4 regions of the Mesorhizobium sp. B263B2A genome follow, and region 3 is predicted to be linked to each of the others. Evidence: predicted binding sites of a transcription regulator. Region 3 holds the regulator's gene; each other region holds the start of a gene.
What was found. The regulator PhoB, encoded in region 3, activates phosphate uptake and scavenging genes when phosphate is short. The targets are predictions, from matches to a motif close to TGTCATNNANCTGTCAT.
Positions count from the first base shown of each region.

Region 1: a site for PhoB is predicted at 3,464-3,480, ahead of LB568_RS31865 (ceramide glucosyltransferase). Genes of this name have one in related genera too.
Region 2: a site for PhoB is predicted at 3,593-3,609, ahead of LB568_RS23530 (alkaline phosphatase D family protein). Genes of this name have one in related genera too.
Region 4: a site for PhoB is predicted at 2,152-2,168, ahead of LB568_RS20605 (acid phosphatase). Genes of this name have one in related genera too.

Region 1 covers NZ_JAIUIU010000041.1:5,423-12,649, reverse strand. Annotated here, with positions in the region: gene LB568_RS31875 (2'-deoxycytidine 5'-triphosphate deaminase) at 1-762, opposite strand, end outside; SAM riboswitch at 851-928, shown strand; gene LB568_RS31870 (O-succinylhomoserine sulfhydrylase) at 984-2,174, shown strand; gene LB568_RS31865 (ceramide glucosyltransferase) at 2,211-3,362, opposite strand; gene apaG (Co2+/Mg2+ efflux protein ApaG) at 3,582-3,974, shown strand; gene LB568_RS31855 (Hsp33 family molecular chaperone) at 4,014-5,045, opposite strand; gene argF (ornithine carbamoyltransferase) at 5,175-6,086, opposite strand; gene LB568_RS31845 (aspartate aminotransferase family protein) at 6,105-7,227, opposite strand, start outside.
Region 2 covers NZ_JAIUIU010000017.1:13,062-20,288, forward strand. Annotated here, with positions in the region: gene LB568_RS23505 (GNAT family N-acetyltransferase) at 1-147, shown strand, start outside; gene ppa (inorganic diphosphatase) at 350-883, shown strand; gene LB568_RS23515 (hypothetical protein) at 893-1,486, opposite strand; gene LB568_RS23520 (TetR/AcrR family transcriptional regulator) at 1,531-2,148, opposite strand; gene LB568_RS23525 (MFS transporter) at 2,223-3,506, shown strand; gene LB568_RS23530 (alkaline phosphatase D family protein) at 3,682-5,256, shown strand; gene LB568_RS23535 (hypothetical protein) at 5,271-5,552, opposite strand; gene typA (translational GTPase TypA) at 5,749-7,227, shown strand, end outside.
Region 3 covers NZ_JAIUIU010000004.1:145,530-152,756, forward strand. Annotated here, with positions in the region: gene pstC (phosphate ABC transporter permease subunit PstC) at 1-937, shown strand, start outside; gene pstA (phosphate ABC transporter permease PstA) at 941-1,792, shown strand; gene pstB (phosphate ABC transporter ATP-binding protein PstB) at 1,789-2,592, shown strand; gene phoU (phosphate signaling complex protein PhoU) at 2,616-3,323, shown strand; gene phoB (phosphate regulon transcriptional regulator PhoB) at 3,340-4,029, shown strand; gene LB568_RS09975 (ROK family protein) at 4,348-5,592, opposite strand; gene xylF (D-xylose ABC transporter substrate-binding protein) at 5,863-6,903, shown strand; gene LB568_RS09985 (sugar ABC transporter permease) at 7,047-7,227, shown strand, end outside.
Region 4 covers NZ_JAIUIU010000013.1:121,070-128,296, forward strand. Annotated here, with positions in the region: gene LB568_RS20595 (cytochrome b) at 1-1,102, shown strand, start outside; gene LB568_RS20600 (cytochrome c1) at 1,214-2,086, shown strand; gene LB568_RS20605 (acid phosphatase) at 2,213-2,908, shown strand; gene LB568_RS20610 (alpha-hydroxy acid oxidase) at 3,074-4,219, shown strand; gene LB568_RS20615 (adenine phosphoribosyltransferase) at 4,407-4,952, shown strand; gene LB568_RS20620 (MaoC family dehydratase) at 5,124-5,594, opposite strand; gene LB568_RS20625 (MaoC family dehydratase) at 5,591-6,061, opposite strand; gene corA (magnesium/cobalt transporter CorA) at 6,188-7,162, opposite strand.

The sequences.
Region 1 (7,227 bases), on a different contig from region 3:
GTAGAATTCGTCGGGATCGAGCACCAGTTCGCCGGCGCCGCTCTTGTGGATCGGCTCCCAGAAATCGACGACATCCTGCGCGGCGCGCTTGTCGACGTCGACCAGACCGGTGTGATGCTTGCCGCGATAACCGACCAGGCCATCCTTGTCGCCGTTGAGGTCGATCGACAGTGCGATGCCGCCGCCGGAAATGTTCGGTGGTTCGGTGGCGACCAGCATCTCGGCACGGTGCAGTTCATGCAATTCGGCTTCCGAGAGCAGTGCATTGCCGGTGCGGAAGCGGATCTGCGACAGGCGCGAACCGGTGCGCGCGACGATCGGGAAGGTGCGCGGGCTGACTTCCAGATAGAGCGGGCCGTTGTAGCCGGCGGCGATCTTGTCGAACTCGTGGCCGCGGTCGGTCATCACACGGGTGAAGATATCGAGCCGGCCGGTCGAGCTCTTCGGGTTGGCCGAGGCCGAAATGTCCGCCGGCAGCGCCAGGCTTTCGAGCAGCGGCACAATGTAGACGCAGCCGGTTTCCAGCACAGCGCCTTCGGCAAGATTGATCTCGTGCAGCTTCAGGCGATCGAGCTTTTCCGAAACCGTGTGGTTGGGGCCGGGCAGGAAGGAAGCCCGCACCCGCCAGGCCTTGTCGCCGAGCCTGAGATCGAGGCTCGCCGGCTGGATCTGGTCGGCATCGAGCGCGCGCGGCGACTTCAGCGCGCCGGACTGGAACAGCGCCGCAATGTCCTGATCGGGAAGAATGCCTGTCTGCCGCAAGGCTGCGCTCCTGGCCGACGATTTTCTTGTCGCACAAACCTCTTAATGAAGCCGGCAATTGACGCAAGCGTGGGACGGGTCTAAAGGGTCGTTATCCCGTGGTGATTTGGCCGGTCGGCTTGCAGCCACGTTAAACAAGTCGCTAAAGGACCGTTGGCCGCAAGGCCGTATGGACCGGTTGCGACTTTCGCGGCCGGTTTTTTTGTGTCTGGAACAAAGCAATGAGCAACAAGAAGCGCGACTGGAAGCCACAGACAGCCCTCGTTCATGGCGGAACCCTGCGTTCCCAATTCGGCGAGACGTCGGAAGCAATGTACCTCACCCAAGGCTATGTCTACGAGACGGCGCAGGCGGCGGAGGCCCGTTTCAAGGGCGAGGAACCAGGCTTCATCTATTCGCGCTACGCCAATCCGACCGTCGACATGTTCGAAAAGCGCATGTGCGCGCTGGAAGGCGCCGAGGATGCGCGCGCCACGGCGTCGGGCATGGCGGCGGTGACGGCGGCGCTCTTGTGCAGCGTCAAGGCCGGCGACCATATCGTTGCGGCGCGCGCGCTGTTCGGCTCCTGCCGCTGGGTGGTCGAGACGCTGGCGCCGCGATACGGCATCGAAGCGACGCTGGTCGATGGCACCGATATCGCCAACTGGGAGAAGGCGGTCAGGCCCAATACCAAGCTGTTCTTCCTGGAAAGCCCGACCAACCCAACGCTGGAAGTGGTCGACATATCAGCCGTCGCAACACTTGCCAATTCAATCGGTGCGCGGCTCGTCGTCGACAATGTCTTCGCCACGCCGTTGCAGCAGAAGCCGCTGCAGCTCGGCGCCCACATTGTCGTCTATTCGGCCACGAAGCACATCGACGGCCAGGGGCGCTGCCTGGGCGGCGTTATCCTGTCGGACAAGAAGTGGATCGACGAGAACCTGCACGACTATTTCCGCCACACCGGCCCCAGCCTGTCGCCGTTCAATGCCTGGACGCTGCTGAAGGGACTGGAGACGCTGCCGGTGCGCGTGCGCCAGCAGACGGAAAGCGCCGGCAAGATCGCCGATTTCCTCGCCGGGCAGCCGCAGATCGCCCGCGTCATCTATCCCGGCCGCGCCGACCACCCGCAGGCTGATATCGTCAGGAAGCAGATGTCGGGCGGCTCGACGCTGATCTGCCTCGACGTCAAGGGCGGCAAGCAGGCGGCCTTCGCCTTGCAGAACGCGCTGGACATCGTTCTGATCTCGAACAATCTCGGCGATGCCAAGAGCCTGATCACCCATCCGGCGACGACGACGCACAAGAATTTGAGCGACGAGGCCCGGACCGAACTCGGCATCGGGCTAGGTACGCTCAGGCTGTCGGTCGGCCTGGAGGATACCGACGACCTTCTGGAAGACCTCGCGCAGGCGTTGAGGGCAGCCAAATAGGGAAGACAGTCCGGTAGGTCCGTCGAGCAGGCGCGATCAGGCGCTTGACGGCGTCTCCTCCAGTTCGGCCGCCTTGGTGCGGATGGTCATCGCGTTGCCGCGCCAGTCGACAGCGCCGCCGAGCCAGCCACGCGTCCACATCGCCGGCAAGATCAGGTCGCGCACCATGATCGCCGCGACCATGCGCGGCGACAGGTACCAGCCCTTGGACCAGGCCAGCGCGCACTCCGGAAGATAGAAGGCCGCCAACACGGCAAGCGCGGTTGCCCAGAGGCTGAAGCCGGCGCTCGCCGCCGCGACCAGCGCAAGCGCCAGCGGCACCACAGCACCAGTGAGGATTTCGGGCGTGAAGAACAGCGGAAAGGTGACGCGGCGCAAGCGCGCCCAGCGGGCCTGGCGCGACCAGATCTCGCCAAGCCTGCGCCGGCCGAGCGGCTGCTCGAAGGGCGAAGCGACGAGATTGACGCGCAGGCCGAGGCCGTTCACCAGCTTGGTCGCGGCGGCGTCCTCGGCGATCTCGGCCGCCAGCGCGCGAATGCCGCCGCTGGCATCCAGCATCGGCTTGTTCCACAGCATGCTCTTGCCCTGGGCAAAGCCAAGGCCGAGCGCCTCGCCGGCATATTGCCAGCGGGCCTGCAGCGTGTTGAGAAAGGCGCATTCGACCTCGGCCCAAAAACCGTCGGGACGCGAGCCGATTGGCGTCGAGCAGACAAGGCCGGTATCGGCTCGCCACGCCGCCATCAAATGCTGGATGTAGTCCCTGGGCATCAGCACGTTGGAGTCTGCAAGAACGACCCAGTTGTGGCGCGCCGCTTCCCAGCCTTTGACGCAGTTGTTGAGTTTGGGATTGGCGCTGACGCGGTCGTCGCCGATCAAAAGCCGGGCCGGCACTTTGGGAAACCGGGCAATCGCCCTGTTTATCAGTTTGACGACCGGATCGTCGGCATGGGCGACGCAGAAGATCAGCTCGTAGCGCGGCCAGTCGAGCGAGAAGGCGCGTTCCAGTGTCTCGTGCGTGAACGGCTCGACACCACGCGATGGCACGACAATCGACACTGGCTGTGATTTGCCGCCCGGCGGGGCGACCGTGGTTCGCCGCTTCAGCTGTGAAGCGGCAAGCGAAATGCTGGCGGCATTTGAGAGGATGAGAGCAGTCGAAAGCGAGGCGGCTATGAGAGCGAGTTCCATCGAGATCTGGTCACTCCAGAAAAGACGGCCGGCTTTATGGCCGTTTTCAACAGTTCGACAGAGCGTCGAGTCGCCCGCTTGGCGCACACCACCATTGTCCTGTGTCACTTAAATGACATTCTTTGCCGGCACCTGCGTTTCAAAACCAGGCGCGACAAGACGCGCATGTTGACCTGCTCGCCGGGAGCGCCGAAATTACCGGATCTTTTGGAGCCGTTTATGTATAGCGCCGTCACGCGCAACATCGAAGTGCAGGTCAGGCCGTTCTATCTCGAGGACCGCTCGGATCCTTCGGAGAACCGCTATGTCTGGGGCTATCAGGTAACGATCGACAATCAGTCGGACGAGTTCGTGCAGCTTCTGTCGCGTTATTGGCACATCACCGACGGCACCGGCCGGGTCGAGGAAGTGAGTGGGCCGGGCGTCGTCGGCGACCAGCCTGAACTCAATCCCGGCGACAGCTATCAGTATACGTCCGGCTGCCCGCTCTCGACCCCGTCAGGGATCATGGTCGGCCGCTACACGATGCGCAACAAGCGCGGCGAGACCTTCGACATCGCCATTCCGGCATTTTCACTCGACCTGCCAGGGACGCGGCGGACGGTGAATTAGCGGCTTTCTCTCCGTTCCACGGAGAGAAAGCCGGTTCCTTCATTGCGCCGCGAATTCCGCCGGGTCGAAGTCATATTGCTTCGAGCAGAACTCGCAGGCGACGTGGATGCCGCCGTCCTCGGTGCTGTCCTTGATCTCCTGCGCGGAAAAACCCTCGAGGATGCCGCGGATCTTGTCGCGCGAGCATGAGCACTGGTCGGCGACGGGAACGCCGCCGAAGACGCGCACGCCGTGCTCATGGAACAGGCGATAGAGCAGCCGTTCGGCGCCGATCGTCGGATCGATCAGTTCGGTCGGCTCGATGGTGCCGAGCAGCGCCAGCAATTCCTGCCAGGAATTGTCGGCCGGATCGTGGATCTCCTCGCGCGGATCGCCATCGCCGCCGGGCAGATCCGGAACGCGCATGCGCTCGGGCGATTGCGGCAGGAATTGCGCCAGGATGCCGCCGGCACGCCACTGCTCGCGCGCCCCGCCAGGGCCGGGCGTCAACAGCTTGGCCACCGACAGCCTGATATCGGTCGGGATCTGTTCCGACTGGCGGAAATAGGTGCGCGCGGCGTCTTCCAGCGTTTCGCCGTCGAGCTGAACGATGCCCTGGTAGCGCTGCGTGTGGGCGCCCTGGTCGATGGTCAGCGCCAGAACGCCGCTGCCGAGCAGCGTCTGCTGCGATGTCTCGCCGGCCGCGACCAAAGCCTCAAGCCTGTCGGCATCGAAGCGCGCATAGGCGCGCAGCGCCGAGGGCGTGGAGAAGTCCGCCACCAGCATGTCTACCGGCCCGTCGGTGCGGGTCTGCAGGATGAACTTGCCCTCGAACTTGAGCGAAGTGCCGAGCAGCACCGTCAGCACACAGGCTTCCGCCAGCAGGCGCGCGACCGGCTCGGGATAATCGTGGCGGCTCAGGATGGCGTCGAGCATCGGCCCGAGCTGGACCGTGCGGCCACGCACGTCGAGCGGGCCGACCTCGAAGGGCACGACGTGATCGTCGCCGGCGTAGCCGAACTCGCCGAGTTTGGGGTGATGTTCAGTCACTTGATACGTTTCCAACATGACAAAGCTCCGGGGCGCGGCCATGCCGTCCTCTCGGGAGCATGCGTCCAAACGCGCTTGATTTGCGTGATGCGGCGCAGATAGGCATCGCGCCTCCGCAGATCAAGCGCCCAGACACTTCAAGCACCGAGACACTTCAAGCACCCAGACACTTCAAGCACCAAGACACCAGGCAAGCACGGCCTTCTGGGCGTGGAGCCTGTTCTCGGCCTCGTCGAAGACCACCGAGTGCGGGCCGTCGATGACTTCGTCGGTCACTTCCTCGCCGCGATGAGCAGGCAGGCAGTGCATGAACAATGCGTCGGGCTTCGCCCTGGCCATCAGCTTGGCATTGACCTGATAGGGCGAGAACACGTTGTGGCCACGGGCGCGATGCTCCTGCCCCATCGACACCCAGCAATCGGTGACGATGCAGTCGGCCTGGTCGACGGCCTCCTCGGGCGAGCGGGTGAAGTGCAGCTTGCCGCCATTCGCCTGCGACCAGTCGATATGCTTCTGCGCCGGCTCGCTGCCTTCGGGCACGGCGACGTTGAGGTTGAAGCGGAACCGCGCCGACGCCTCGAGCAGCGAATGCAGCACATTGTTGCCGTCGCCGGTCCAGGCAATGGTCTTGCCGGCAACCGGACCGCGATGCTCCTCGAAGGTCATGATGTCGGCCATCAGCTGGCAGGGATGGGTATCGTCGGTCAGCCCGTTGATAACCGGGATGGTGGCGTTCTCGGTCAGTTCCAGCAGCCGTTCGTGCGAGGTGGTGCGGATCATGATGGCGTCGACATAGCGCGACAGCACCTTGGCGGTGTCGGCGATGGTCTCGGAACGGCCGAGCTGCATCTCGGTGCCGGTCAGCATGATGGTCTCGCCGCCAAGCTGGCGCATGCCGACGTCGAAGGACACCCGCGTGCGCGTCGACGGCTTGTCGAAGATCATGGCAAGCACCTTGCCTTCGAGCGGCTTCGAGCGCTCGCCGGCCTTGAGGCGCTCCTTGCGCGCCACCGCGTCGGTCAGCATGCAGCGCAAATCGCCTTCGGAAACGGCGGAAAGATCGGTGAAGTGGCGAAGTGACATCGGCAACGGTTCCGGGATTTACTTCGCGGCGGCGGAGGCGATCGCCTCCACCAGGCCCTTGGCGCCGGCGCGGATGCGATCGAGCGCGTCGTGGATCTCGCTATCGGTGACGGTGAGCGGCGGCAGCAAGCGGATGACGTTGTCGCCGGCCGGAACCGCCAGCAGGTGCTGGTCGCGCAATGCCATGTTCACCTTGGCATTGGGCATGGCGCATTTGAGGCCGAGCATCAGCCCGGTGCCCCTGATGTCCTCGATGACCTCGGGGAATTCGTCGGCAACGGCGGCAAGTCCCTGCTTTATCAGCAGCGCCTTGCGCTGGACGTCCTCGAGGAAGCCCTCTTCGAGCACCACGTCGAGTACGGCGTTGCCGACCGCCATGGCCAGCGGGTTGCCGCCGAAGGTGGTGCCATGCACGCCGGCGGTCATGCCGACGGCCGCTTCGTCGGTGGCAAGGCAGGCGCCCATCGGGAAGCCGCCGCCAATGCCCTTGGCAATGGCCATGATGTCGGGCGTGACGCCTGACCATTCATGCGCGAACAGCTTGCCGGTGCGGCCGATGCCGCACTGGACCTCGTCATAGATCAGCAGCAGGTCGTGCTGGTCGCAAAGCTGGCGCAGCCGCTTCAGCGATTGCGCAGGCACCGGGCGGATGCCGCCCTCGCCCTGCACCGGCTCGATCAGGATCGCGGCGGTCTCCGGGGTGATCGCCTTTTCGGCGGCATCGATGTCGTCGAAGCCGACCTGGTCGAAGCCTTCGACCTTGGGTCCGAATCCCTCGAGGTATTTGTACTGGCCACCGGCCGCGATGGTCGCCAGCGTGCGGCCGTGGAAAGCACCCTCGAAGGTGATGGTGCGGAAGCGCTCGGGATGGCCCTTGACAAAGTGGTAGCGCCGCGCCGTCTTGATCGCGCATTCCAGCGCCTCGGCGCCGGAGTTGGTGAAGAACACCTTGTCGGCGAAGGTGGCATCGGCCAGCCGTTCGCCAAGCCGGCTCTGCCCGGGAATCTCGTAAAGATTGGAAACGTGCCAGAGCTTGGCTGCCTGCTCGGTGAGGGCCGCGACCAAGTGCGGATGGCCGTGGCCAAGCGAATTGACCGCGATGCCGCCGGCGAAATCGAGATATCGCTCGCCCTTGTCGGTA
Region 2 (7,227 bases), on a different contig from region 3:
GGCCTGAAAGGTATGGTGGTGTGGGCGCTGGAAGACAACCAGAGCGCGCTCGCCTTCTATGCCGGCGCCGGCGGCCGCGACATCGCCGAGGGCGTCGAGATCTTCGAGCAGAAAGCGCTGAAGAAGGTCGCTTTCGTCTGGGAATGACCGCCGAGGGCTGATCGCGGAGAGCGAAGCAGGCTCACGGGATGTATCCAACGCGAAATCACGACGCTGAAACATCTTGTTCCGATGATTGAACGTGTCGGGTGCCATCGCGTCTCGCCCGACGTCGGTCAGCACCATTCGCCGCATTGCGCCATTCTGCGCCGCCCGCTATCTCCTCCCCATCGAGAGAGGGACAAAAGCCATGCGCATCGAAGCCATAGCCAGCGGAAAGAACCCGCCTGAGGACGTCAACGTCATTATCGAGGTGCCGATCGGCGGCGAGCCGATCAAGTACGAGATGGACAAGGAGGCCGGCACCTTGTTCGTCGACCGCTTCCTGCACACCTCGATGCGCTATCCCGGCAATTACGGCTTCGTGCCGCACACGCTGTCGGGCGATGGCGATCCGATCGACGTGCTGGTCTGCAACACGCGCGCGCTGGTGCCGGGCTGCGTCATCAATGTCAGGCCGATCGGCGTGCTGATCATGGAAGACAATGCCGGTCAGGACGAAAAGATCATCGCCGTGCCGTCGCCCAAGCTGACGCTGCGCTACGAGAACGTCACCGAGTATACGCAGTTGCCCGACATCACCCGCCAGCAGGTGCAGCACTTCTTCGAGCACTATAAGGATCTCGAGCCCGGCAAATGGGTCAAGATCGAAGGCTGGCACGATTCCAAATACGCCAAGAAGATGATCATGGACGCGATCGAACGCGCCAAGGCGAGCAAGTAGCGCTTCGGATCAGTTGTCGACCCGGCCGAAGGCCGGCACGTTGCCGATGACGGTGTGCCGGTCCTTGCCGCAGGCGAAGGTTCGCGCCTTCTCGTCGGCGAGTTTACGCGCCTGGTCGTTGGCTTGCGAGTTGCCGGTGGCCAGTACGAGGCCGACGGTGCAGCCGACGCGGGCGTCCATCTGGCCGACCTTGGCGACGAGCAACACTTCGGTCGACTTGTTCTCATCCTCGCCATTGCTGATCGTGCGGCGGTGAATGACCGCGAAAGGTACGGCCTTGTCGCCATTGGTCTCGACGCGCCATTCGATCTTGGCCCCGGACGAATTGAAGGCGGAAAAACTCTCCCAGGCGGATGTCATGTCGCCGCTGGGCGGAAAACCATAAAACAGCGATTCGCGGGCATCGTCATAGGCGATCAGCACGGGGTAGCCGCGGTAGCCCGAACAGGCGAGGTCGGCCCAGTCGCCGTCGCCTTGTTCGGCCTGAGCGTAGGTCACGCAGTCCTTCTTCCAGTCGAGATCGGTATAGGCGCTCGATATGTCACCGGCATGGGCTGTCTGACAGAGGCCGGCGAGGGCAAGCGGGATCAGCAGGTTGCGCATGACGGATATCTCCGTTGGAGCTCGCCACAACGTATCGCCAATCGCTATTTCTTCAAGCTTGCCTCGATCAGCAGGTCGGCATTGCGGGCGACCGACTGCGCCGGTCCACCGAGCCCGAACAACTGGCCGCTGATATAGGCACCCTCGAGCAGCAGCAGCAGTCCGTCGCCCAGCGTGTCGGCATCGCCGGCGCCCATCGCGGCAGCCATGGCGCGCAACCGGCGGCGCAGTTCCTGCTTGTTGTCTTCGCTCACCATTCGCGCCGGATGGCCGTGCTCGGGGTATTCGACCGCTGCGTTGGTCATGCCGCAGCCGCGGTAATCGGGTCTTTGCGTGCGCTTTCCGACGCGGGTCAGGAAAGCCTTGATCTGCGCGCGCGGATCGCCGGGATGGGCGTCGACAGCCTCATCGAAGCGCTCCCAGAATTCGAGGTCGTATTGCCGCAGGTACGAGGCGGCCAACTCGTCCTTGGAGGGGAAGCTGCGATAGAGGCTGGGCTTGGTGACGCCGGCACGCTTGACGATCTCGTCGACGCCGATCGCCCTTATGCCGCGCCGGTAGAACAGGTCATAAGCGACGTCGAGGATCTTCTTGGCGGCCTTCGGCGGGGCCGATGCATGACCATCGCTGATGGTCAGTTCAATATTTTTGTCGGTTGGCATCATGGGACTCGATTGACAGTGTTACCGATCGGTACGTATACATGTTCCCACCCTGCAACGTACCGGTCAGTAACATGATAGCTCAATCCCGCCCATTTGGCCAGCACTACGCCTTCGTCGTGGTCGGCATCATCTTCCTCTGCCTGCTGATCGCCGCCGGCCTGCGTTCGGCTCCCGCCGTCATGATGCTGCCGCTCGAAAACAGCTTCGGCTGGCGGCGCGACGTCATCTCGCTGGCCGCCGGTGTCGGCATCCTGCTCTATGGCCTGACTGGTCCGTTCGCCGCCGCGCTGATGGAGCGGATCGGACTGCGCCGCACGCTGATCGCCTCGCTGGTGATCATGTCGGGGTCGACCGCGCTCAGCCTTTTGATGACCAAGCCCTGGCACCTCTTCATCACCTGGGGCGTGTTCTCCGGCATCGGCTCAGGCGCCGTAGCCAGCGTGCTCGGCGCCACCATCGTCAACCGCTGGTTCAAGACCAATCGCGGACTGGTCATGGGCTTGATGTCGGCCTCCAGCGCCACCGGCCTCCTGGTGTTCCTGCCGCTGCTTGCCTCGCTTGCGCAAACGGGCGGCTGGAAGCCGGTCGCCATCGCGGTCGCGGTCGCCACGGCCTGCCTGCTGCCGCTGGTCTGGTTGCTGGTGCCGGAGCGTCCGGCCTCGATCGGCATGGTGCGTTATGGCGCCGAGGCCGATGACGTGCCGCCGACATCGCCGGCATCGCAAGGCAATTTCCTGGCGCACACGCTCAACACGCTGCGCCGCGCCGCCGGCACGCGGGTGTTCTGGTATCTGTTCGCCACCTTCTTCGTCTGTGGCTTCACCACCAACGGGCTGGTCGGCACGCATTTGATCGCGTTCTGCGGCGACATGGGCATCGGTGAGGTGCAGGCGGCCGGCCTGCTGTCGATGATGGGCATTTTCGACCTGATCGGCACGACGCTGTCCGGCTGGCTTACCGACCGTTTCGACCCGCGCAAGCTGCTTGGCGTCTATTATGCCATCCGTGGCCTGTCGCTGATCTACCTGCCTTATTCCGGCTTCTCGGCGACCAGCCTGATCATCTTCGCGGTGCTCTATGGCCTCGACTGGATCGCCACCGTGCCACCGACGCTCAGGCTCGCCAACGAGGCGTTCGGCGACCGCAGCGGACCGATCGTGTTCGGCTGGATCGTCGCCGGCCACCAGGTGGGAGCTGCCACGGCGGCCGCCTTCGGCGGCACCATGCGCGAACTGCAGGGCAATTACGAACTGGCCTTCCTGATCGCCGGAATGACGGCCATCGCCGCCGCCTGCATCTCGCTGCTGATCAATACCAGCCGGCCGGCCTTCGATCCCGAACCGCAAGCGGCATAGGCGCGGCCCTCCCTTCTCCCCTTTTGGGCCCGTTGCCTTATTGATCTCTGGGCGTGAGAGGAGACGGAAAGGGCAGCCCTGTTCATTGTTATCAAACGTTCATGATTTCGAGATGCGCCTGAAACATTGAGGCTGGAGCTTGGTGGCAACGTTCAACGCCATCCAGGAGACAGCCATGAACAAGCTCTCGATGACTCGCCGCGCTTTTGTCACCTCCGCCAGCGCCGCTGGTCTGGTCGGCGTTTCCAGCCTGGCGCTGCCCTATTATTCTCGCGCCAACCAGCGCCCGGCCTTCACCCATGGCGTCCAGTCGGGGGATGTCGACGCCACCAGCGGCATGGTGTGGACGCGCACGGATCGCCCGTCGCGTGTCATGTTCGAAGTGTCGTCGACCGAGAATTTCGCCAACGCGATCCGGCTGGCGCCGCTCGATACGTCGCCGGCCAGCGATTATACGGTCAGACGCCTGCTCACCGATCTCGCTTCCGATCAGGACATCTTCTACCGCATGACGGCAGCCGACCTCGCTGACATCAACGCCGTCTCCGAGCCGATCGTCGGCCGCTTCCGCACCGCGCCGGCCTCGAAGCGCGACATCAAGTTCGCTTGGTCGGGCGACACCGCCGGCCAGGGCTGGGGCATCGACGAGACCGGCATGAAGACCTACGCCACGATCGGCAAGCATACGCCCGATTTCTTCCTGCATTCGGGCGACACCATCTATGCCGACGGCGCGATGAAGGACGAGGTCGACCTGCCCGGCGGCGGCAAGTGGAAGAACGTCGTGCTAGTCGATGGCAAGCGCAAGGTCGCCGAGACGCTGGACGAATACCGCGACCAGTGGAAATACAACATGATGGACAGACACGTCCTGGGTCTCAGCGCCATCTGCCCGACCTTTTATCAGTGGGACGACCACGAGGTGCTGAACAACTGGTCGGATTCGAAAAATCTGAGCGCCGACGATCGCTACACGGAAAAATCCATCCATGTGCTGGCGGCCCGCGCGGCCCGAGCCTTCCATGAGATGACGACGATCCGTTACGAGCCGTCGGAGCCCGGCCGCGTCTACCGCAAGATAGCCTACGGGCCGCTGCTCGACGTGTTCTTCCTCGACATGCGCTCCTATCGCGGCCCCAACGGTCCGGACATGCAGGATGAGATGACACCGCAATCGCGCATGCTGGGCGAACAGCAGACGAAATGGCTGAAGCGGGAGCTAGCCAACTCCAAGGCGACATGGAAGATCATCGCCGCAGACATGCCGCTCGGCCTCGTCGTCTGGGACGATGGCGTCAAAAAGGCAGGCGCGGAGGCTGTCAGCAATGGTGACAACGGTCTGCCAAAGGGACGCGAGCTGGAGATCGCCGACCTGCTGCGCTACATCAAGAATGCCGGCATCAGCAACACCGTCTGGCTCACCGCCGACGTGCACTACACAGCCGCGCATTACTACAATCCCGAGAAGGCGCAGTTCCAGGACTTCAGTCCATTCTGGGAATTCGTCTCCGGCCCCATCCATGCCGGAACCTTCGGCCCGAACGATTTCGACATGACCTTCGGTCCGGAGCTGAAGTTCATCAAGGCGCCGACAGCCGAGCAGGGGCAGAACCTGCCGCCGTCAGCCGGCCTGCAATTCTTTGGCCTTGTCGACATTTCCGGTGCCACCGAGCAGATGACCGTGCGGCTGATGGATCGCGACGACAACGAACTCTACAAGATCACGCTCGACCCGGTACGGTCGGCGTAAAGACCTGACGGTCGTCAGTCCGGGTAGCAGACCATTGGAATGTTCGGCCAGACGGCGCTGTCGCAGTTGGCTGCGTCCTGGCGCTGCTTGAAGGCGGCGCTGACTGGGCCGGTCACCATCGGATCGACGCCGTCGGGGGCGTCGGCGAAAGCCTGCTGGGCCGAAGGCGCATCGATCGGCAGGGCCGGCCGTGCTTCCTTCAGCGTGGCGGCCGACTGCGCGGCGTTGGCCGCCAGCAGAACGGCAAAGGCCGCGGAGGCGATAAGCGGCCAAAATCGGTTGAGTTTATCGGTCATGACGTTCGAACTGCCCGGGCCCTGAATGGTTCCCGCCTTGGTTAACAAAATCATTTCACACGCAGATGCTTAAGATTTGATGAGTATTTGGTGTTGCGCTTCCCCTTTCGCAACTGCGAAAAACCCTGTATGAGCCGCGCAACCGAAAGAGGCAGCGCCTTTGGCCTGCTGCCTGCAACGCTTCCGAGATCAGAACATGAAACTCCGTAATATCGCGATCATCGCGCACGTCGACCATGGAAAGACCACCCTGGTCGACCAGCTTTTGAAGCAGTCCGGCTCGTTCCGCGACAACCAGCGCGTCGCCGAACGCGCCATGGATTCCAACGACCTCGAAAAGGAACGCGGCATCACCATCCTGGCCAAGGCGACTTCGGTCGACTGGAAGGATACGCGCATCAACATCGTCGACACGCCCGGACACGCCGATTTCGGCGGTGAGGTCGAGCGCATCCTGTCGATGGTGGATTCGGCCATCGTGCTGGTCGACGCCGCCGAGGGCCCGATGCCGCAGACCAAGTTCGTGGTCGGCAAGGCGCTGAAGGTCGGCTTGAAGCCGATCGTCGTCATCAACAAGATCGACCGGCCGGACGCCCGCCATGTCGAGGTCGTCAACGAGGTGTTCGATCTGTTCGCGGCCCTCGACGCCACCGACGAGCAGCTCGACTTCCCGATCCTCTATGGTTCGGGCCGCGACGGCTGGGTCTCGGAAAATCCGGAAGGCCCCAAGGACCAGCAGCTTGCGCCGCTGTTCGATCTCGTGATCAAACATGTGCCGGCGCCGACCGTTCATCCCGGACCGTTCCGCATGATCGGCACCATCCTGGAAGCCAATCCCTTCCTTGGCCGCATCATCACCGGCCGCATCGAGAGCGGCACGCTGAAGTCGAACCAGGCGGTCAAAGTGCTGCACAATGACGGCACGCAGATCGAGACCGGCCGCATCTCCAAGATCCTTGCCTTCCGTGGCCTCGAGCGCCAGCCGATCGAAGAAGCGCAGGCGGGCGACATCGTCGCCATCGCCGGCCTGTCCAAGGGCACCGTCGCCGACACGTTCTGCGACCTGGCGGTGACCGAGGCGCTGCATGCGCAGCCGATCGATCCGCCGACCGTGACCATGTCCTTCCTGGTCAACGACAGCCCGCTCGCCGGCACCGAAGGCGACAAGGTGACCAGCCGCGTCATCCGCGACCGCCTGCTGCGCGAGGCCGAAGGCAATGTCGCGCTGAAGATCGAGGAATCGCCCGACAAGGATTCGTTCTTCGTCTCCGGCCGCGGCGAATTGCAGCTCGCCGTGCTGATCGAGACGATGCGCCGCGAAGGCTTTGAAATCGCCGTGTCGCGCCCGCGCGTCGTCATGCAGAAGGGCGAGAACGGCGAATTGCTGGAGCCGGTCGAGGAAGTCGTCATCGACGTCGACGAGGAACATGCCGGCGTCGTCGTGCAGAAGATGTCGGAGCGCAAGGCCGAGATGGTCGAGCTGCGCCCGTCCGGCGGCAACCGCCAGCGCATCGTCTTCCACGCGCCGACGCGCGGTCTGATCGGCTACCAGTCGGAACTTTTGACCGACACGCGCGGCACCGCCGTGATGAACCGTCTGTTCCATGCCTATGAGCCCTACAAGGGCGAACTGCCGGGCCGCACCAACGGCGTGCTGATCTCCAACGAGCAGGGC
Region 3 (7,227 bases):
CGCCATCGTCAGGCGGTTTGCGCTGACAGACGCGATCTTCCACGCAATGACCCGCGCCGCCGCGATATTGGTGCTGGTTCTGCTCGGCGGCGTCGCGATCTCGCTGTTTGCCGGCTCCTGGCAAGCCCTGTCGACCTTCGGCTTCTCGTTCCTGACCAGCGAAAGCTGGAATCCGGTGACGGAGAAATTCGGCGCGCTGGCGCCGATCTACGGCACCATCATCACCTCGGCAATCGCCATCCTGATCGCCGTGCCGCTCGGCATCGGCATCGCCATCTTCCTCACCGAGCTTTGCCCGCGCCCGCTGCGGCGCCCGATCGGCATGGCGGTGGAATTGCTGGCCGGCATTCCCTCGATCATCTACGGCATCTGGGGCCTGTTCGTGCTGGCGCCGTTCCTGCAGACCACGGTGCAGCCGTTCATCATCAGCGTGTTCCACGGTATCCCGGGCCTCGGCAGCCTGTTTGCCGGCCCGCCCTACGGCATCGGCCTGCTGACATCGTCGATGATCCTTGCCATCATGGTGCTGCCTTTCATCACCTCGATCACCAAGGACGTCTTCGACACGGTGCCTCCGGTGCTGAAGGAATCGGCCTACGGCATCGGCTGCACGACGTGGGAAGTGACCCGCCGCGTCGTCATTCCCTACACGCGGATCGGCATCATGGGCGGCGTCATGCTCGGCCTTGGCCGCGCGCTCGGCGAAACCATGGCGGTGACCTTCGTCATCGGCAACGCGCACCGCATCTCGACATCGCTGTTTGCGCCCGCAACGACGATCTCCGCGACCATCGCCAACGAATTCACCGAAGCGGTCGGCGATCTCTACACGTCTTCGCTGGTGGCGCTCGGCCTGATCCTGTTCGTCATCACTTTCCTGATCCTTGCCATCGCACGCTACATGCTGATGCGCATCGACGCCCGCACCGGAGCCTGACCGATGTCGACAGCCACGTCGCTTCACCAGAGCCGCAAGCGCAAGAATGGCGTGATGATGACGCTGTGCGTCGCCGCGGCCGGCATCGGCCTTGCCTGGCTGGCGCTCATTCTCGGCGCCCTGCTCTACAAGGGCCTGTCGGGCGTCAATCTTTCGGTCTTCACGGAAATGACCCCGCCGCCCGGCGATGCCGGCGGCCTGCTCAACGCCATCTACGGCAGCATCGTGATGACCGTCATCGGCATCATCGTCGGCACGCCGATCGGTGTGCTGGCCGGCACCTACATGGCCGAATACGGCCGCTTTTCGAAGCTCACCACCGTTGTGCGCTTCATCAACGATATCCTTCTGTCGGCGCCGTCGATCATCATCGGCCTGTTCGTCTACGAATTGATGGTTCGGCCGATGGGGCATTTCTCGGCGATGGCCGGCGCCGTCGCGCTGGCTATTCTGGTTATCCCCGTCGTCGTGCGCACCACCGAGGACATGCTCAATTTGGTGCCCAACGCCTTGCGCGAAGCCGGCACCGCGATCGGCGCGCCGCGCTGGGTGGTGATCCGCTCGGTCGCCTACCGCGCCGCGCTTTCCGGCATCGTCACCGGCATATTGCTGGCCATTGCCCGTATCTCCGGCGAGACGGCACCGCTGCTGTTCACCGCGCTCAACAACCAGTTCTGGTCGAGCAATCTCAACGCGCCGATGGCCAGCCTGCCTGTCACCATCTTCCAGTTCGCTCTCAGCCCCTACGAGGAATGGCAGCAACTGGCCTGGACCGGCGCACTCATCATTACATTGACGGTTCTCGCGCTCAGCATCTTTGCGCGCAGCCTGACCGGACGCAGAGAGGACAAATGAGCCAGATGTTGTCTCCAGACATGACGATCGCCGCCGAGGCAGCCGCCAAGGCAAAGATCGAGGTCAAGAACCTCAATTTCTACTACGGCCAGTCGAAGGCGCTGAAGGACATCACGCTGTCGCTGCCCGAACGCAGCGTCACCGCCTTCATCGGACCGTCGGGCTGCGGAAAGTCGACGCTGCTGCGCGTCTTCAACCGCATCTACGAGCTCTATCCCAGGCAGACAGCCGAGGGCCAGGTGCTGCTCGACGGCAAGAACGTTCTCGACCGTTCGCAGGACCTCAACCTCTTGCGCACCAAGATCGGCATGGTGTTCCAGAAGCCGACGCCGTTCCCGATGTCGATCTATGAGAACATCGCCTTCGGCGTCAGGCTCTACGAGAAGATCAGCAAGGCCGAGATGGACGGCCGCGTCGAGCAGGCGCTGAAGCGCGCGGCGCTCTGGACCGAGGTCAAGGACAAGCTCAATGCCAGCGGCCTCAGCCTTTCGGGCGGCCAGCAGCAGCGGCTCTGCATTGCCCGTACCGTGGCGGTGAAGCCGGAAGTCATCCTGCTCGACGAGCCGGCCTCGGCGCTCGATCCGCTGTCGACCGCCAAGATCGAGGAACTGATCGACGAATTGCAGGCCGACTACACGATCGTCATCGTCACCCACAACATGCAGCAGGCGGCGCGCGTGTCGAAGCAGACGGCCTTCATGTACCTGGGCGAACTGGTCGAGTTCGACAAGACGGAGAAGATCTTCACGTCGCCCCGCGAAAAGCGCACGCAGGACTACATCACCGGCCGCTTCGGCTGATCACGCATACGAGGACCAGGATCATGGCCGAACACACGGTTGCAGCCTTCGACGAAGATCTCGGACAGATCAGCAGGCTGATCAGCGACATGGGCGACCTCGCCGGCTCGATGGTCGGCGGTGCCACCAAGGCGCTGCTGAACTCCGACAATGCGCTCGCCCAACGCGTCGTCTCCGATGACGCGATCATGGACGCGCGCCAGCGCGAGCTGGACGACCGCGCCATCACGCTGATCGCCAAGCGCCAGCCGATGGCCGACGATCTGCGCCACGTCGTCGGCTCGATCCGCATGGCCGGCGATCTCGAACGCATCGGCGACCTTGCCAAGAACATCGCCAAGCGCGTCGGCACGGTCGGGCTCTCCGCCACGCCGCGCGACCTGTCGCACTCCATCGACGCGATGGCGCAGCTGGTGCTGATCCAGGTTCAAGGTGTCATCGAGGAATATGCGGCGCGCGATGCCGCCGCACTGGCCAAGCTGCGCGCCGACGACGAGCGTATCGACGTCAAATACACTTCGGTGTTCCGAGAACTGCTGACCTACATGATGGAAGATCCGCGCAACATCACCGCCTGCACGCATCTTCTGTTCTGTGCCAAGAACCTCGAACGCATCGGCGACCACGTGACCAACATCGCCGAGAATGCGTATTATGTGCTGACCGGCACGCAGCTGCCCGCCAATCGCCCGAAGCAGGACGAAACCGCGATGTCGGCGCCGGCGGCATAGCAGGGGTGACCAGCCGATGATCGCGCCACGCATCATGGTGGTGGAGGATGAGGAGCCGCTAGGGGTGCTGCTCCGCTACAATCTGGAATCGGAAGGCTACCAGGTCGAGGTGGTGACGCGCGGCGACGAGGCGGAGATCCGCCTGCAGGAGAACGTGCCCGACCTTCTGGTGCTCGACTGGATGGTGCCGGCGGTGTCCGGCATCGAACTCTGCCGGCGCCTGCGGATGCGGCCCGAGACCGAGCGGCTGCCGATCATCATGCTGACCGCGCGGGGCGAGGAGAGCGACCGCGTGCGCGGCCTGTCGACCGGCGCCGACGACTATCTGGTCAAGCCGTTCTCGACGCCGGAATTCATGGCACGCGTCAAGGCGCTGCTGCGCCGCGCCAAACCTGAAGTGCTGTCCAGCGTGCTCAAGGTCGGCGATATCGTGCTCGACCGCGAATCGCACCGCGTCTACCGCAAAAAGAGCGAGATCCGGCTCGGACCGACCGAGTTCCGCCTGCTCGAATTCATGATGCGCCATCCCGGCCGGGTGTTCTCGCGCAGCCAGTTGCTCGACAATGTCTGGGGCGAGACGATCTACATCGACGAGCGCACCGTCGACGTGCATGTCGGGCGGCTGCGCAAGGCGGTCAACAATGGCCGCATGCCGGATGTGATCCGCACGATTCGTGGGGCGGGCTACGCGATCCGGGAAGATTAGGTTCTTCGGCGCGGAAGGTTAGACAGTCGGATTTCGTGCTTAAGCCGGATCGCTTTACCTTGGCGATTCGCGAAAACGTCCATTGCTTCGTCATCCACGGGCGGAGCAAGGAGCGAAGCGACGCGGCGCAGACCCGAGGATCCATGCCGCGACTTCGAAGCGTTGCCTCGGTGCGGAATTCTGCTCCGCTGCACTCCGTGGCCAAGGTCGCGGCATGGATCCCAGGGTCTCCGCGACGGAGCTTCGCTCCTGCTCCGCCCAGGGATGACGAAGTCGTGAGGCTTTGTCCAACCCACGGGTGTTACGATGGCTTCGATTTCACGCCACGTTCTTCCCAGCGGCGCCCCCTCTCGCCTGCACGCCTGGCGCGAAAATTTCCTGGTCGACGAAGGTCAGAGCGCGCATGGCGCAGCCTTCGCGGATCAGCGGCAGTTCGTTCGGCTCGGTGTCGAAGGAGATCGATTCCGAGTGCTGGCCACCGGCGGTCCGGGCAATCGCCTCGCGCAAGGCCGGCTCGATCAGGTCGAAGGCGGCGGCGCTGACGCCGACCATGGCGACGGGGGCGGGATCGATCAGCGCGAACAGGCTGCCCAGGCCATAGCCGAGCGCCTCGCCGGCCTTGCGATAGGCCTGGCGCTCCGGGCCGTCCTTCTCGCGCGCCGAGGCCGCCAGCGTCCGCATGTCGGCGTCGCTGACGTCGACCGGTTCGGTGTCCTCGCCAAGCTGCCTCGCATTGCGCCAGATAGCATAGTTGCCGGCATAGGCCTCGACGCAGCCGCGCCGTCCGCAGCGGCAGAGCGCGCCGCCCGGCCGGTGGATCATGTGGCCGAACTCGCCGCCCGAGGAATGGGTGCCGGTGAACAGTTCGCCCTTCAGCACCAGGCCCATGCCGATGCCATGCGACAGCAGAATGGCGATGAAGTCGTCGCGGTAGCGCTCGGGATCGCGCCAGCGCAGCGCCACCGCCATCATGTTGCAGTCGTTTTCCATGGTGGCGGGGATGCCGAACTCGGCTTCGAATATGTCGGCGAAGGCGATGTCGGTCTGCGGCGTGATCGGCGACCACAGCATGGCGCGCGCCTCGGTGTCGGTGATGCCCTGGATGGCCAGTGCGATGCGGGCGACGCTGCGGACGTCGACGTCGGGATCGTCGATGCGGCGCCGCACGATGGCAACGCATTCGCCGATCAGCGCCTCGCGCGACATGGTCAGCGTGTCCAGCCGGCGCTGTTCCTCCGATATCACCTGGCCGGCATAGTCGATGACGGCGACCGACAGGAAATTCAGCGACAGCACCACGGTCATCACCGCCGCCGCCTCCGGGTTGAGTGTGAGGCCGACCTGCGGTCGGCCGCGTTTCAGCGACCCGGCCTCGCTCGGCTTGCCCTCGGTCAGGACGCCTTCGCCGATCAGGTCGGAGGAGATCGCCGAGATGGTCGAGTGGCTGAGGCCGGTGGTCGCGGCGATCTCGGTGCGCGAAGGCTGACCGGCACGGCGCACGGCCGCGATCACCATCGCGCGGTTGCGCCGGCGCAGATCGTCGTGGCGGATTCCGACCGACATGTTTCCCACATCCTCCCGATCGCCGCGGCCTTTCGTGCCTCCCGAACGCCGCCAGCGAAGCCACCAAATACTGGCAGAAGCGCCCCACGCTGTCATTATTTATTCCGGAGCTCGAAAAAAAGTCCGCGGCACCTCAAAATCCATCAGAATCATTGTTGACAGTGTTCCGGCGATGGACCAGTGTTTTTTCGAGGCTCGAAAAAATAGGGGCCTTTGTGCCGGCCTTAGGGCCAGTTTGGTCGCGCCATACGCGGCGCAGGGAGGAATATCATGAAGAAATTCACAGCCGCCATCCTGGCGGGTGTCGCCATGTCGCTGACGCTTGCGTCGGTCGCGCAGGCGAAGGACAAGGTCATCGGCGTTTCCTGGTCCAATTTCCAGGAAGAGCGCTGGAAGACCGACGAGGCCGCGATGAAAAAGGCGATCGAGGCCGCCGGCGACAAGTACATCTCCGCCGACGCGCAGTCCAATCCCGGCAAGCAGCTCACCGATGTCGAAAGCCTGATCTCGCAAGGCGCCAATTCGCTGATCATCCTGGCGCAGGATGCCTCGGCCATCGGCCCGGCGGTGCAGAAGGCGCTGGACGAAGGCATTCCGGTCGTCGGTTATGACCGCCTGATCGAGAACAAGGACGTCTTCTACCTGACCTTCGACAACAAGGAAGTCGGTCGCTTGCAGGCCAGCGCGGTGTTCAAGGCCAAGCCGGAAGGCAACTACGTCTTCATCAAGGGCTCGGGTGCCGATCCGAATGCCGACTTCCTGTTCTCGGGCTCGATGGAAGTGCTCAAGGAAGCCATCGACAGCGGCAAGATCAAGAATGTCGGCGAAGCCTATACGGACGGCTGGCTGCCCGCCAACGCCCAGAAGAACATGGAACAGTTCCTGACCGCCAACGACAACAAGGTCGACGCGGTGGTCGCGGCCAATGACGGCACCGCAGGCGGCGTCGTCGCGGCGCTGACGGCGCAAGGCCTTGCCGGCACCGTGCCGGTGTCCGGCCAGGACGGCGACCATGCGGCACTCAACCGCATCGCGCTCGGCACCCAGACCGTGTCGGTGTGGAAGGACGCGCGCGAACTCGGCAAGAATGCCGCCGAGATCGCCTCGCAGCTGGCCGACGGCAAGAAGATGGCAGACATCGCCGGTGCGAAGGACTTCACGACGCCTGGCGGCAACACCGTCAAGTCGCTGTTCCTGACACCGGTTGCGATCACCAAGGACAATCTCAACGTGGTCATCGACGCCGGCTGGATCAAGAAGGACGAGGTCTGTGCAGGCGTCGCCGCCGGCAGCGTCGCGGCCTGCAACTGATCTCGAAGACGTCAGACAATGAAGCGCCGCGGCTGTCAGGCCGCGGCGTTTTTTCAGGAAGATTTGTGTTTCCGCCGCGGGCGGGTAACTTCCAGGCTCTATTCCGGCATCCGCGTCAGACGGCAAGCCGGCGGGAGGATTTCATGACCGACACGACCTCAAATGCACCGGCCGACACCGCGCGGGCATCGGAACTTGGCGCGGTCGCCCGGTTTCTGAAGGCAACCGAACTCGACACACGCATGCTTGGCATGGTCGGTGCGCTGCTGGTCATCTGGATCGGCATTCACATCCTGTCGGGCGGACTTTTCCTGACGCCGCGCA
Region 4 (7,227 bases), on a different contig from region 3:
GCACTACACGGCCGACACCAATCTCGCCTTCGGCTCGGTCGAGAAGATCATGCGCGATGTCAATTCCGGCTGGCTGCTGCGCTACATGCATGCCAACGGCGCCTCGTTCTTCTTCGTCGCCGTCTATATCCACATCTTCCGTGGCCTCTATTACGGCTCCTACAAGGCTCCGCGCGAACTGCTCTGGATCCTCGGCTGCATCATCTACCTCCTGATGATGGCGACCGGCTTCATGGGCTACGTGCTGCCATGGGGACAGATGAGCTTCTGGGGCGCGACCGTCATCACCGGCTTCTTCAGCGCCATTCCGCTGGTCGGCGACTGGATCCAGCAGCTGCTGCTGGGCGGCTTCGCCGTCGACAACCCGACGCTCAACCGCTTCTTCGCGCTGCATTACCTGCTGCCCTTCATGATCGCCGGTGTCGTCGTGCTGCACGTCTGGGCGCTGCATGTCGTGGGCCAGTCAAACCCGACCGGCATCGAGGTCAAATCGAAGACCGACACCGTCGCCTTCACCCCTTACGCGACCATCAAGGACGCGTTCGGCATGATCGTGTTCCTGTTCTTCTTCGCCTATTTCGTCTTCTACCTGCCGAACTATCTCGGCCATCCGGACAATTATACGGTCGCCAACCCGCTGAAGACCCCGGCCCATATCGTGCCGGAATGGTACTTCCTGCCGTTCTACGCGATCCTGCGCGCCATCACCTTCAACATCGGGCCGATCAACTCCAAGCTCGGCGGCGTGCTGTGCATGTTCGGCGCCATCGTCATGTTGTTCCTGGTGCCGTGGCTCGACACCTCCAAGGTGCGCTCGGCGGTCTACCGGCCCTGGTACAAGCTGTTCTTCTGGCTGTTCGTGGCCGATGCCATCCTGCTCGGCTGGCTGGGCTCGCAGCCGGCGGAAGGCAGCTATGTGTTCATGGCGCAGATGGCGACGCTGTTCTACTTCGCCTTCTTCCTGATCGCGCTGCCGGTGCTGGGCCTGATCGAGACGCCACGCAGGGTGCCGAATTCGATCACCGAGGCGGTGCTCGAGAAGAACAAGGGCGGCAGCGGGCATCCGGCGGGCGCCACGGCCGCACCAGAGACCAAGGGCTAGAGCATGATCCCGAAAAGTGGGAACCGGTTTTCCCGGACAAACGGAACCGTTTGTCCAGAGATCATGCTCAAACAGGAAGACAGAGCGGTAGAGAATCTAAGGGGATTTGGCATGAAAAAGATTCTCACCTCGCTGGCGCTGATCGGCCTTGTGGCCGCCGGCGTTGGAACTGGAGGCACTTGGGCATTCGCCGCCGAAGAGGCGCACAATGCAGCCGCACCGACGCATTTCCCGATCGACGAGCCGAAGGAGATGAGCTGGAGCTTCACCGGCCCGTTCGGCACCTATGACAAGGCGCAGCTGCAACGCGGCCTGAAGGTCTACAAGGAAGTCTGCTCGGCCTGCCATTCGATGAATTTGGTAGCGTTCCGCACGCTGTCGGACCTCGGCTACAGTGACGCCCAGATCAAGACGCTGGCCGCCGAATACACCATTCATGACGGCCCCAACGATGCCGGCGACATGTTCGACCGTCCCGGCAAGCCGTCAGACCATTTCCCGGCGCCGTTCGCCAACGAAGAAGCTGCCGCTGCCTCCAACGGTGGCGCTGCGCCGCCGGACATGTCGCTGCTGGCCAAGGCGCGCGGCGTCGAGCGCGGCTTTCCGCAGTTCGTCTTCGACATCTTCACCCAGTATGACGCGGGCGGCCCCGACTATATCCATTCGCTGCTGACCGGCTACGACCAGACGCCGCCGGCTGGAATGGTCATCCCGGAGGGTACGCACTACAATCCGTATTTCATGTCGGGCGTGTCGCTGAAGATGCCCAAGCCGCTCTCCGACGGCCAGGTGACCTATGATGACGGCTCGCCGCAGACCGTCGACCAGTATTCCCGCGACGTGGCCGCCTTCCTGACATGGGCCGCCGAGCCGCACATGGAAGACCGCAAGAAAATGGGTTTCCGCGTGCTGGTGTTCCTGCTGCTGTTCGGCGCGCTGGTCTATCTGACCAAGCGCAAGGTGTGGGAAGGCATCGCCCACTGAGCGGGCGGACATAGCGAAATGCAGGGGGCGCCGAGAGGCGCCCTTTTTGCGTCCGGTTACGGTCATGTCACATGGCCGTCACCGCATCTGGCGATCCTGCGGCATTCTCGAACAAAGGATCGCTCCATGAAGAAATACGCATCGCTCGCGGCTGGTCTGCTGCTGCTGGTCATCGGCTCGGCCGCCCAGGCCGAAGACGCAAAACCCTTCGTCACCAACAAGGATGTCGACCTGACGATGATCCTGCCGCCTCCACCGGCGAACGATTCGGCCGAGACCAAGGCCGAACTCGGCGAGGTGCTGACGCTGCAGGTGACGCGCACGCCCGAAATGGAGGCCCGTGCCGTCGCCGATGCCGAAGAGAATGTCTGGCGCTTCGCCGATGTGATGGGGCCGAATTTCAGTGCGGAAAAGCTGCCGAAATTCAGCGCCTTCTTCGATCGCGTCGCCGCCACTGAAGGTGCTGTCGTCGACCCGGCCAAGGATATCTGGAAGCGTCCGCGCCCGCACCAGCTCAGCGAGCTCGTCAAGCCGGCGGTCAAGCTGTCGAGCTCCGGCTCCTGGCCGTCCGGCCACGCCACTGTCGGCACCATGATGGGCATCATCCTTGCCGACATGGTTCCGGAGAGGCGCGCCGAGATCATGGCGCGCGCGGCCGAATACGCCCACAACCGCGTTGTCGGCGGCATCCACTATCCGTCCGATGTCGAGATGGGCAAGATTTCCGGCAGCGTCATTGCCGCGGTCCTGCTTAACCGGGACGATTTCAAGGCCGAATATGAGGTGGCCAGGGCCGAGCTGCGTTCCGACCTCGGCATGTAGCGTTCGTCGGCAATCTCGGCAGAGAGGGGCGCTTCAGGCGCCCCTTTTCGTGTTCACGGCCGTGCACTACGGGGAACTCAGCAATTAGTCCGTTGGCATGGCCGCATCTGGTTGATATTTCAACAGTGGCAAAGGCTTCGTCCGCCATGGCCTTGGAAATCGATGATGCGGCTCAGCGACTGTCACAATTTTTCCGATTTCCGGCGGATGGCACAGCAAAGGCTGCCGGGGCCGATCTTCAATTACATCGATGGCGCGGCCGATGACGAGGTCACTTATCGCCGCAACACCGCAAGTTTCGAAAGCTGTGACCTGGTCCCCAACGTCCTGCGCGGGGTGAGCGAGATCGACATGTCGGTGACCGTCATGGGCCAGAAATTGGCTATGCCGTTCTATTGCTCGCCGACTGCCCTGCAGCGGCTTTTCCACCATCAGGGCGAGAGGGCGGTCGCCAAAGCCGCGGCCAAATACGGCACGATGTTCGGTGTTTCCACGCTCGGCACCGTCAGCCTCGAGGAGGTGCGCAGGATCAGCGGCAGCCCGCAGATCTACCAGTTCTACTTCCACCGAGATCGCGGCCTCAACCGGGCGATGATGCAGCGGGCAAGGCAGGTTGGCGTAGAAGTGATGATGCTGACCGTCGACAGCATCACCGGGGGTAATCGCGAACGCGACAAGCGCACTGGCTTTGCCATTCCCTTCAAACTCAACCTTGCCGGCATGGCGCAGTTCGCGCTGAAGCCGGCTTGGGCAATCAACTATTTCACCCATGAGGGCTTCAAGTTGCCGCAGCTCGACGAACATGTCGACATGGGCGGCGGCACGATGTCGATCAGCCGCTACTTCACCGAGATGCTCGATCCGTCGATGACCTGGGACGATGTCGCCGAGATGGTCAGGCAATGGTCGGGTCCGTTCTGCCTCAAGGGTATCATGTCGGTGGAGGATGCCAGACGCGCCGTCGATATCGGCTGCAGCGGCATCGTGCTGTCCAACCATGGCGGGCGGCAGTTGGATGGCTCGCGGGCGGCATTCGACCAGCTTGCCGAGGTCGTCGATGCCGTCGGCGACAAGATCGACGTCATCATGGATGGCGGTGTGCAGCGCGGCACCCATGTGCTGAAGGCACTGTCGCTCGGGGCCAAGGCCGTCGGCATTGGCCGTTATTATATGTTTCCTCTGGCGGCGGCCGGCCAACCGGGTGTCGAAAGGGCGCTCGAGCAGATGCGGGTCGAGGTCGAACGCGGCATGAAGCTGATGGGCTGCAGTTCGATCGGACAATTGTCGCGCTCCAATCTCCGTTTCAGATAGTCGGCGTCGGGCGGACCATCGCGGATCATGCGGATGCGGAATATGGCTGGGTCGGCGAGATCGATCCCTTGCCGATGCGGCTTGTCTCAGCCGCCACATCGCGCTAGCCGTTGTCGGTCGCGCCGGGTTACGATCGGACCCCGCCGCCTTTCACGCCTGTCAGTTGGATCATCCGGAGAGCCGTCTCATGAAACCTTCGCTCGAAGACACGCTGCTGGCGTCGATCCGCACCATTCCGGACTATCCCAAGCCCGGCATCCTGTTTCGCGACATCACGACGCTGCTTGGCAATGCGCGCGCCTTCCGCCGCGCCATCGACGAGCTGGTGCATCCCTATGCCGGTCAGAAGATCGACAAGATCGCCGGCATCGAGGCGCGCGGCTTCATCCTTGGCGGCGCCGTCGCCCACCAGCTCTCGGCCGGCTTCGTGCCGATCCGCAAGAAGGGCAAGCTGCCTTACGAGACCGTGCGCGTCGCCTACAGCCTGGAATACGGGCTCGACGAAATGGAGATGCACAAGGACGGCGTTGCCCCTGGAGAGAAGGTGATCCTCGTCGACGACCTGATCGCCACTGGCGGCACGGCGGAGGCGGCGGTCAAGCTCTTGCGCCAGATCGGCGCCGATATCCTCGCCGCCTGCTTCGTCATCGACCTGCCGGACCTCGGCGGGCGCGCCAAGCTGGAAGCGCTCGGTGTGCCGGTGCGGACGCTGATCGGGTTCGAGGGGCATTGAGGGAGCAGTTCTTCCCTTCTCCCCTTGTGGGAGAAGGTGGATCGGCGCGCAGCGCCGAGACGGTTGAGGGATGGGTGACGGAGTGCCGTCGGCGCCAAGCTGGAACACCCCTCATCCGACCTCGCTACGCGAGGCCACCTTCTCCCACAAGGGGAGAAGGAAGAGGCGCCACTACTCCACCTTCACCAGCACGGCGCTCTCGAACTCCAGCACCTTGTCGCCGGCCGAGGCGAAGGCCTCGCAGCGCAGCGTCAGCAGGCGCCAGCCGGGGCGTGAGGCGATCGGGCGGTGGGAAAGGGCGGTGCGCGTGAAGGTGACGGTTTCGCCGGCGTAGACCGGCTTCAGCCATTTAAGGTTCTTGAAGCCGGGCGAGGGGCCGAATTCGGGGACCAGGCCGGGGCCTTTCCAGGCAGCGCCCCCGGTGTCCATGCCGGCTTCGAGATTGAGTTTCATCCAGGTGGCGGCGGTATGCCAGCCGGACGCGCAGAGGCCGCCGAGCACGCTCTTCCTGGCGGCTTCCTCGTCGACATGGAAGATCTGCGGGTCGTATTTGCGGGCGAAGGCCTTGATCGCCTCGGGCTCGAATGTGTGCGAGCCCAGCGTCACGGTGGTGCCGATGCGGAAGAATTCGTCCAGGGTCATGCCAGGCTCCCCGCGGCCTCACGCGTGAGGAACATGACGGAATTCTCAAGCTCGAAAACGCTTTCGCCGCGCTGGTTGAACAGTTCGCTGCGCATGGTGACGAAGCCGAGTTGCGGCTTCGATTTCGACAGGCGCCTGGCGACGACCACGAGGCTGCCGGTGAGCTGATCGCCGGCCAGGACCGGCTTCTTCCATTTGACCTGGTCGACGCCTGGCGCACCCTGGCAGGTGGAGTCCAGCAGGAAGGCATCGCACAGCATGCGCATGAACATGGCGCAGGTGTGCCAGCCCGAGGCCGCCAGCCCGCCAAGGATGCTGGCCTTGCCGGCCTCCTCGTCGAGATGCATCGGCTGGGCGTCGAACTCCCGCGCGAATTCGATGATCTCGGCGGCACTTACCAGCTTGGTGCCGAGGTCGAGCGAGGTGCCCTCGACGAAGTCCTCATAGGCCCAGGTTTTTGCAGTCATGGTCTGAAATCCGGCTCAGGAATCCGCGATCCCCAGGGATCGGGCATCCCGGATGCAGGCCGGGCGCGGTTTGGTCAAGTTATTTCTGGTGCGCCAGCAACAGGCAGTCCGCCCGTGGCGAACCGATCAAAGCCAGCCGCGGCGGCGGAAATACCAGAAGGGCAGGATCGCCGACAGGATCATCAGGCCGATGGCGAAGGGATAGCCAAGCTGCCATTTCAGCTCGGGAATGACGTCGAAATTCATGCCGTAGATGGAGGCGACCAGCGTTGGCGGCAGGAAGATGACGGCGGCAACCGAGAAGATCTTGATGATGGCGTTCTGCTCGATCGAGATCATGCCGAGCGTGGCGTCGAGCAGGAAGGAGATCTTCTGCGACAGGAAGGTGGCGTGGTCGGCAAGCGACAGCACATCGCGCGACAAGGTCTTGATGCGGGCGCGAATATCCTTGCTCATCCTGGTCTGGGTTGCGACATGGGCGAGGAAACCGGCGAGGCGCTGCAGCGAGATCAGGCTGTCGCGCACGGAGGAGGCGATGTCCTCCTTGCGGCCGATGGCTTTCAGCAGCTCCTGGAAGTCGCGGTTGCGCTTCGACGCCTTGGTCGAGGTCGCCTGGAAGATGTCACGCGAGATCACTTCCACGTCGCGGCCGGCGCGCTCGAGAATGTCGGCAAGGCGATCGACGATCGCTTCCAGCAGGCCGATCAGGATGGTGTCGCCGCTGGTGCATCCGGTCGCCGCCTTCTCGGCGCGCAGCGGAAAGGTCTTGAACGCCTTCGGCTCGTGGTAGCGCACGGTGATCAGCCTGTTGCCCGCAAGCGCGAACGTGACCGGCGACATCAGGGGATCGTCGACCTCGGTCTGGGCGGGCAGGGTGGCGGTCATGAAGTAGGCGCCGTCCTCGATGTAGAGGCGGCTGGAAATCTCGATCTCCTCCATCTCCTCGCGGGTCGGGATGGCGATGCCGAGCCAGCTTTCGATGGTGGCCTCTTCCTCCTTGGTCGGATTGACGAGATCGGCCCAGACCACCTTGTCGCCATTGGCCTGGAGGTCGTCGGTGAGGCGCAGGCGATCATTGTCGACGACGAAGGCCTTGATCATCGCCAGATCTCCCCTGCTGGATCAAAGGGCGGTTGGATTGATGTCGGATTGCACGGCTCTTCGTC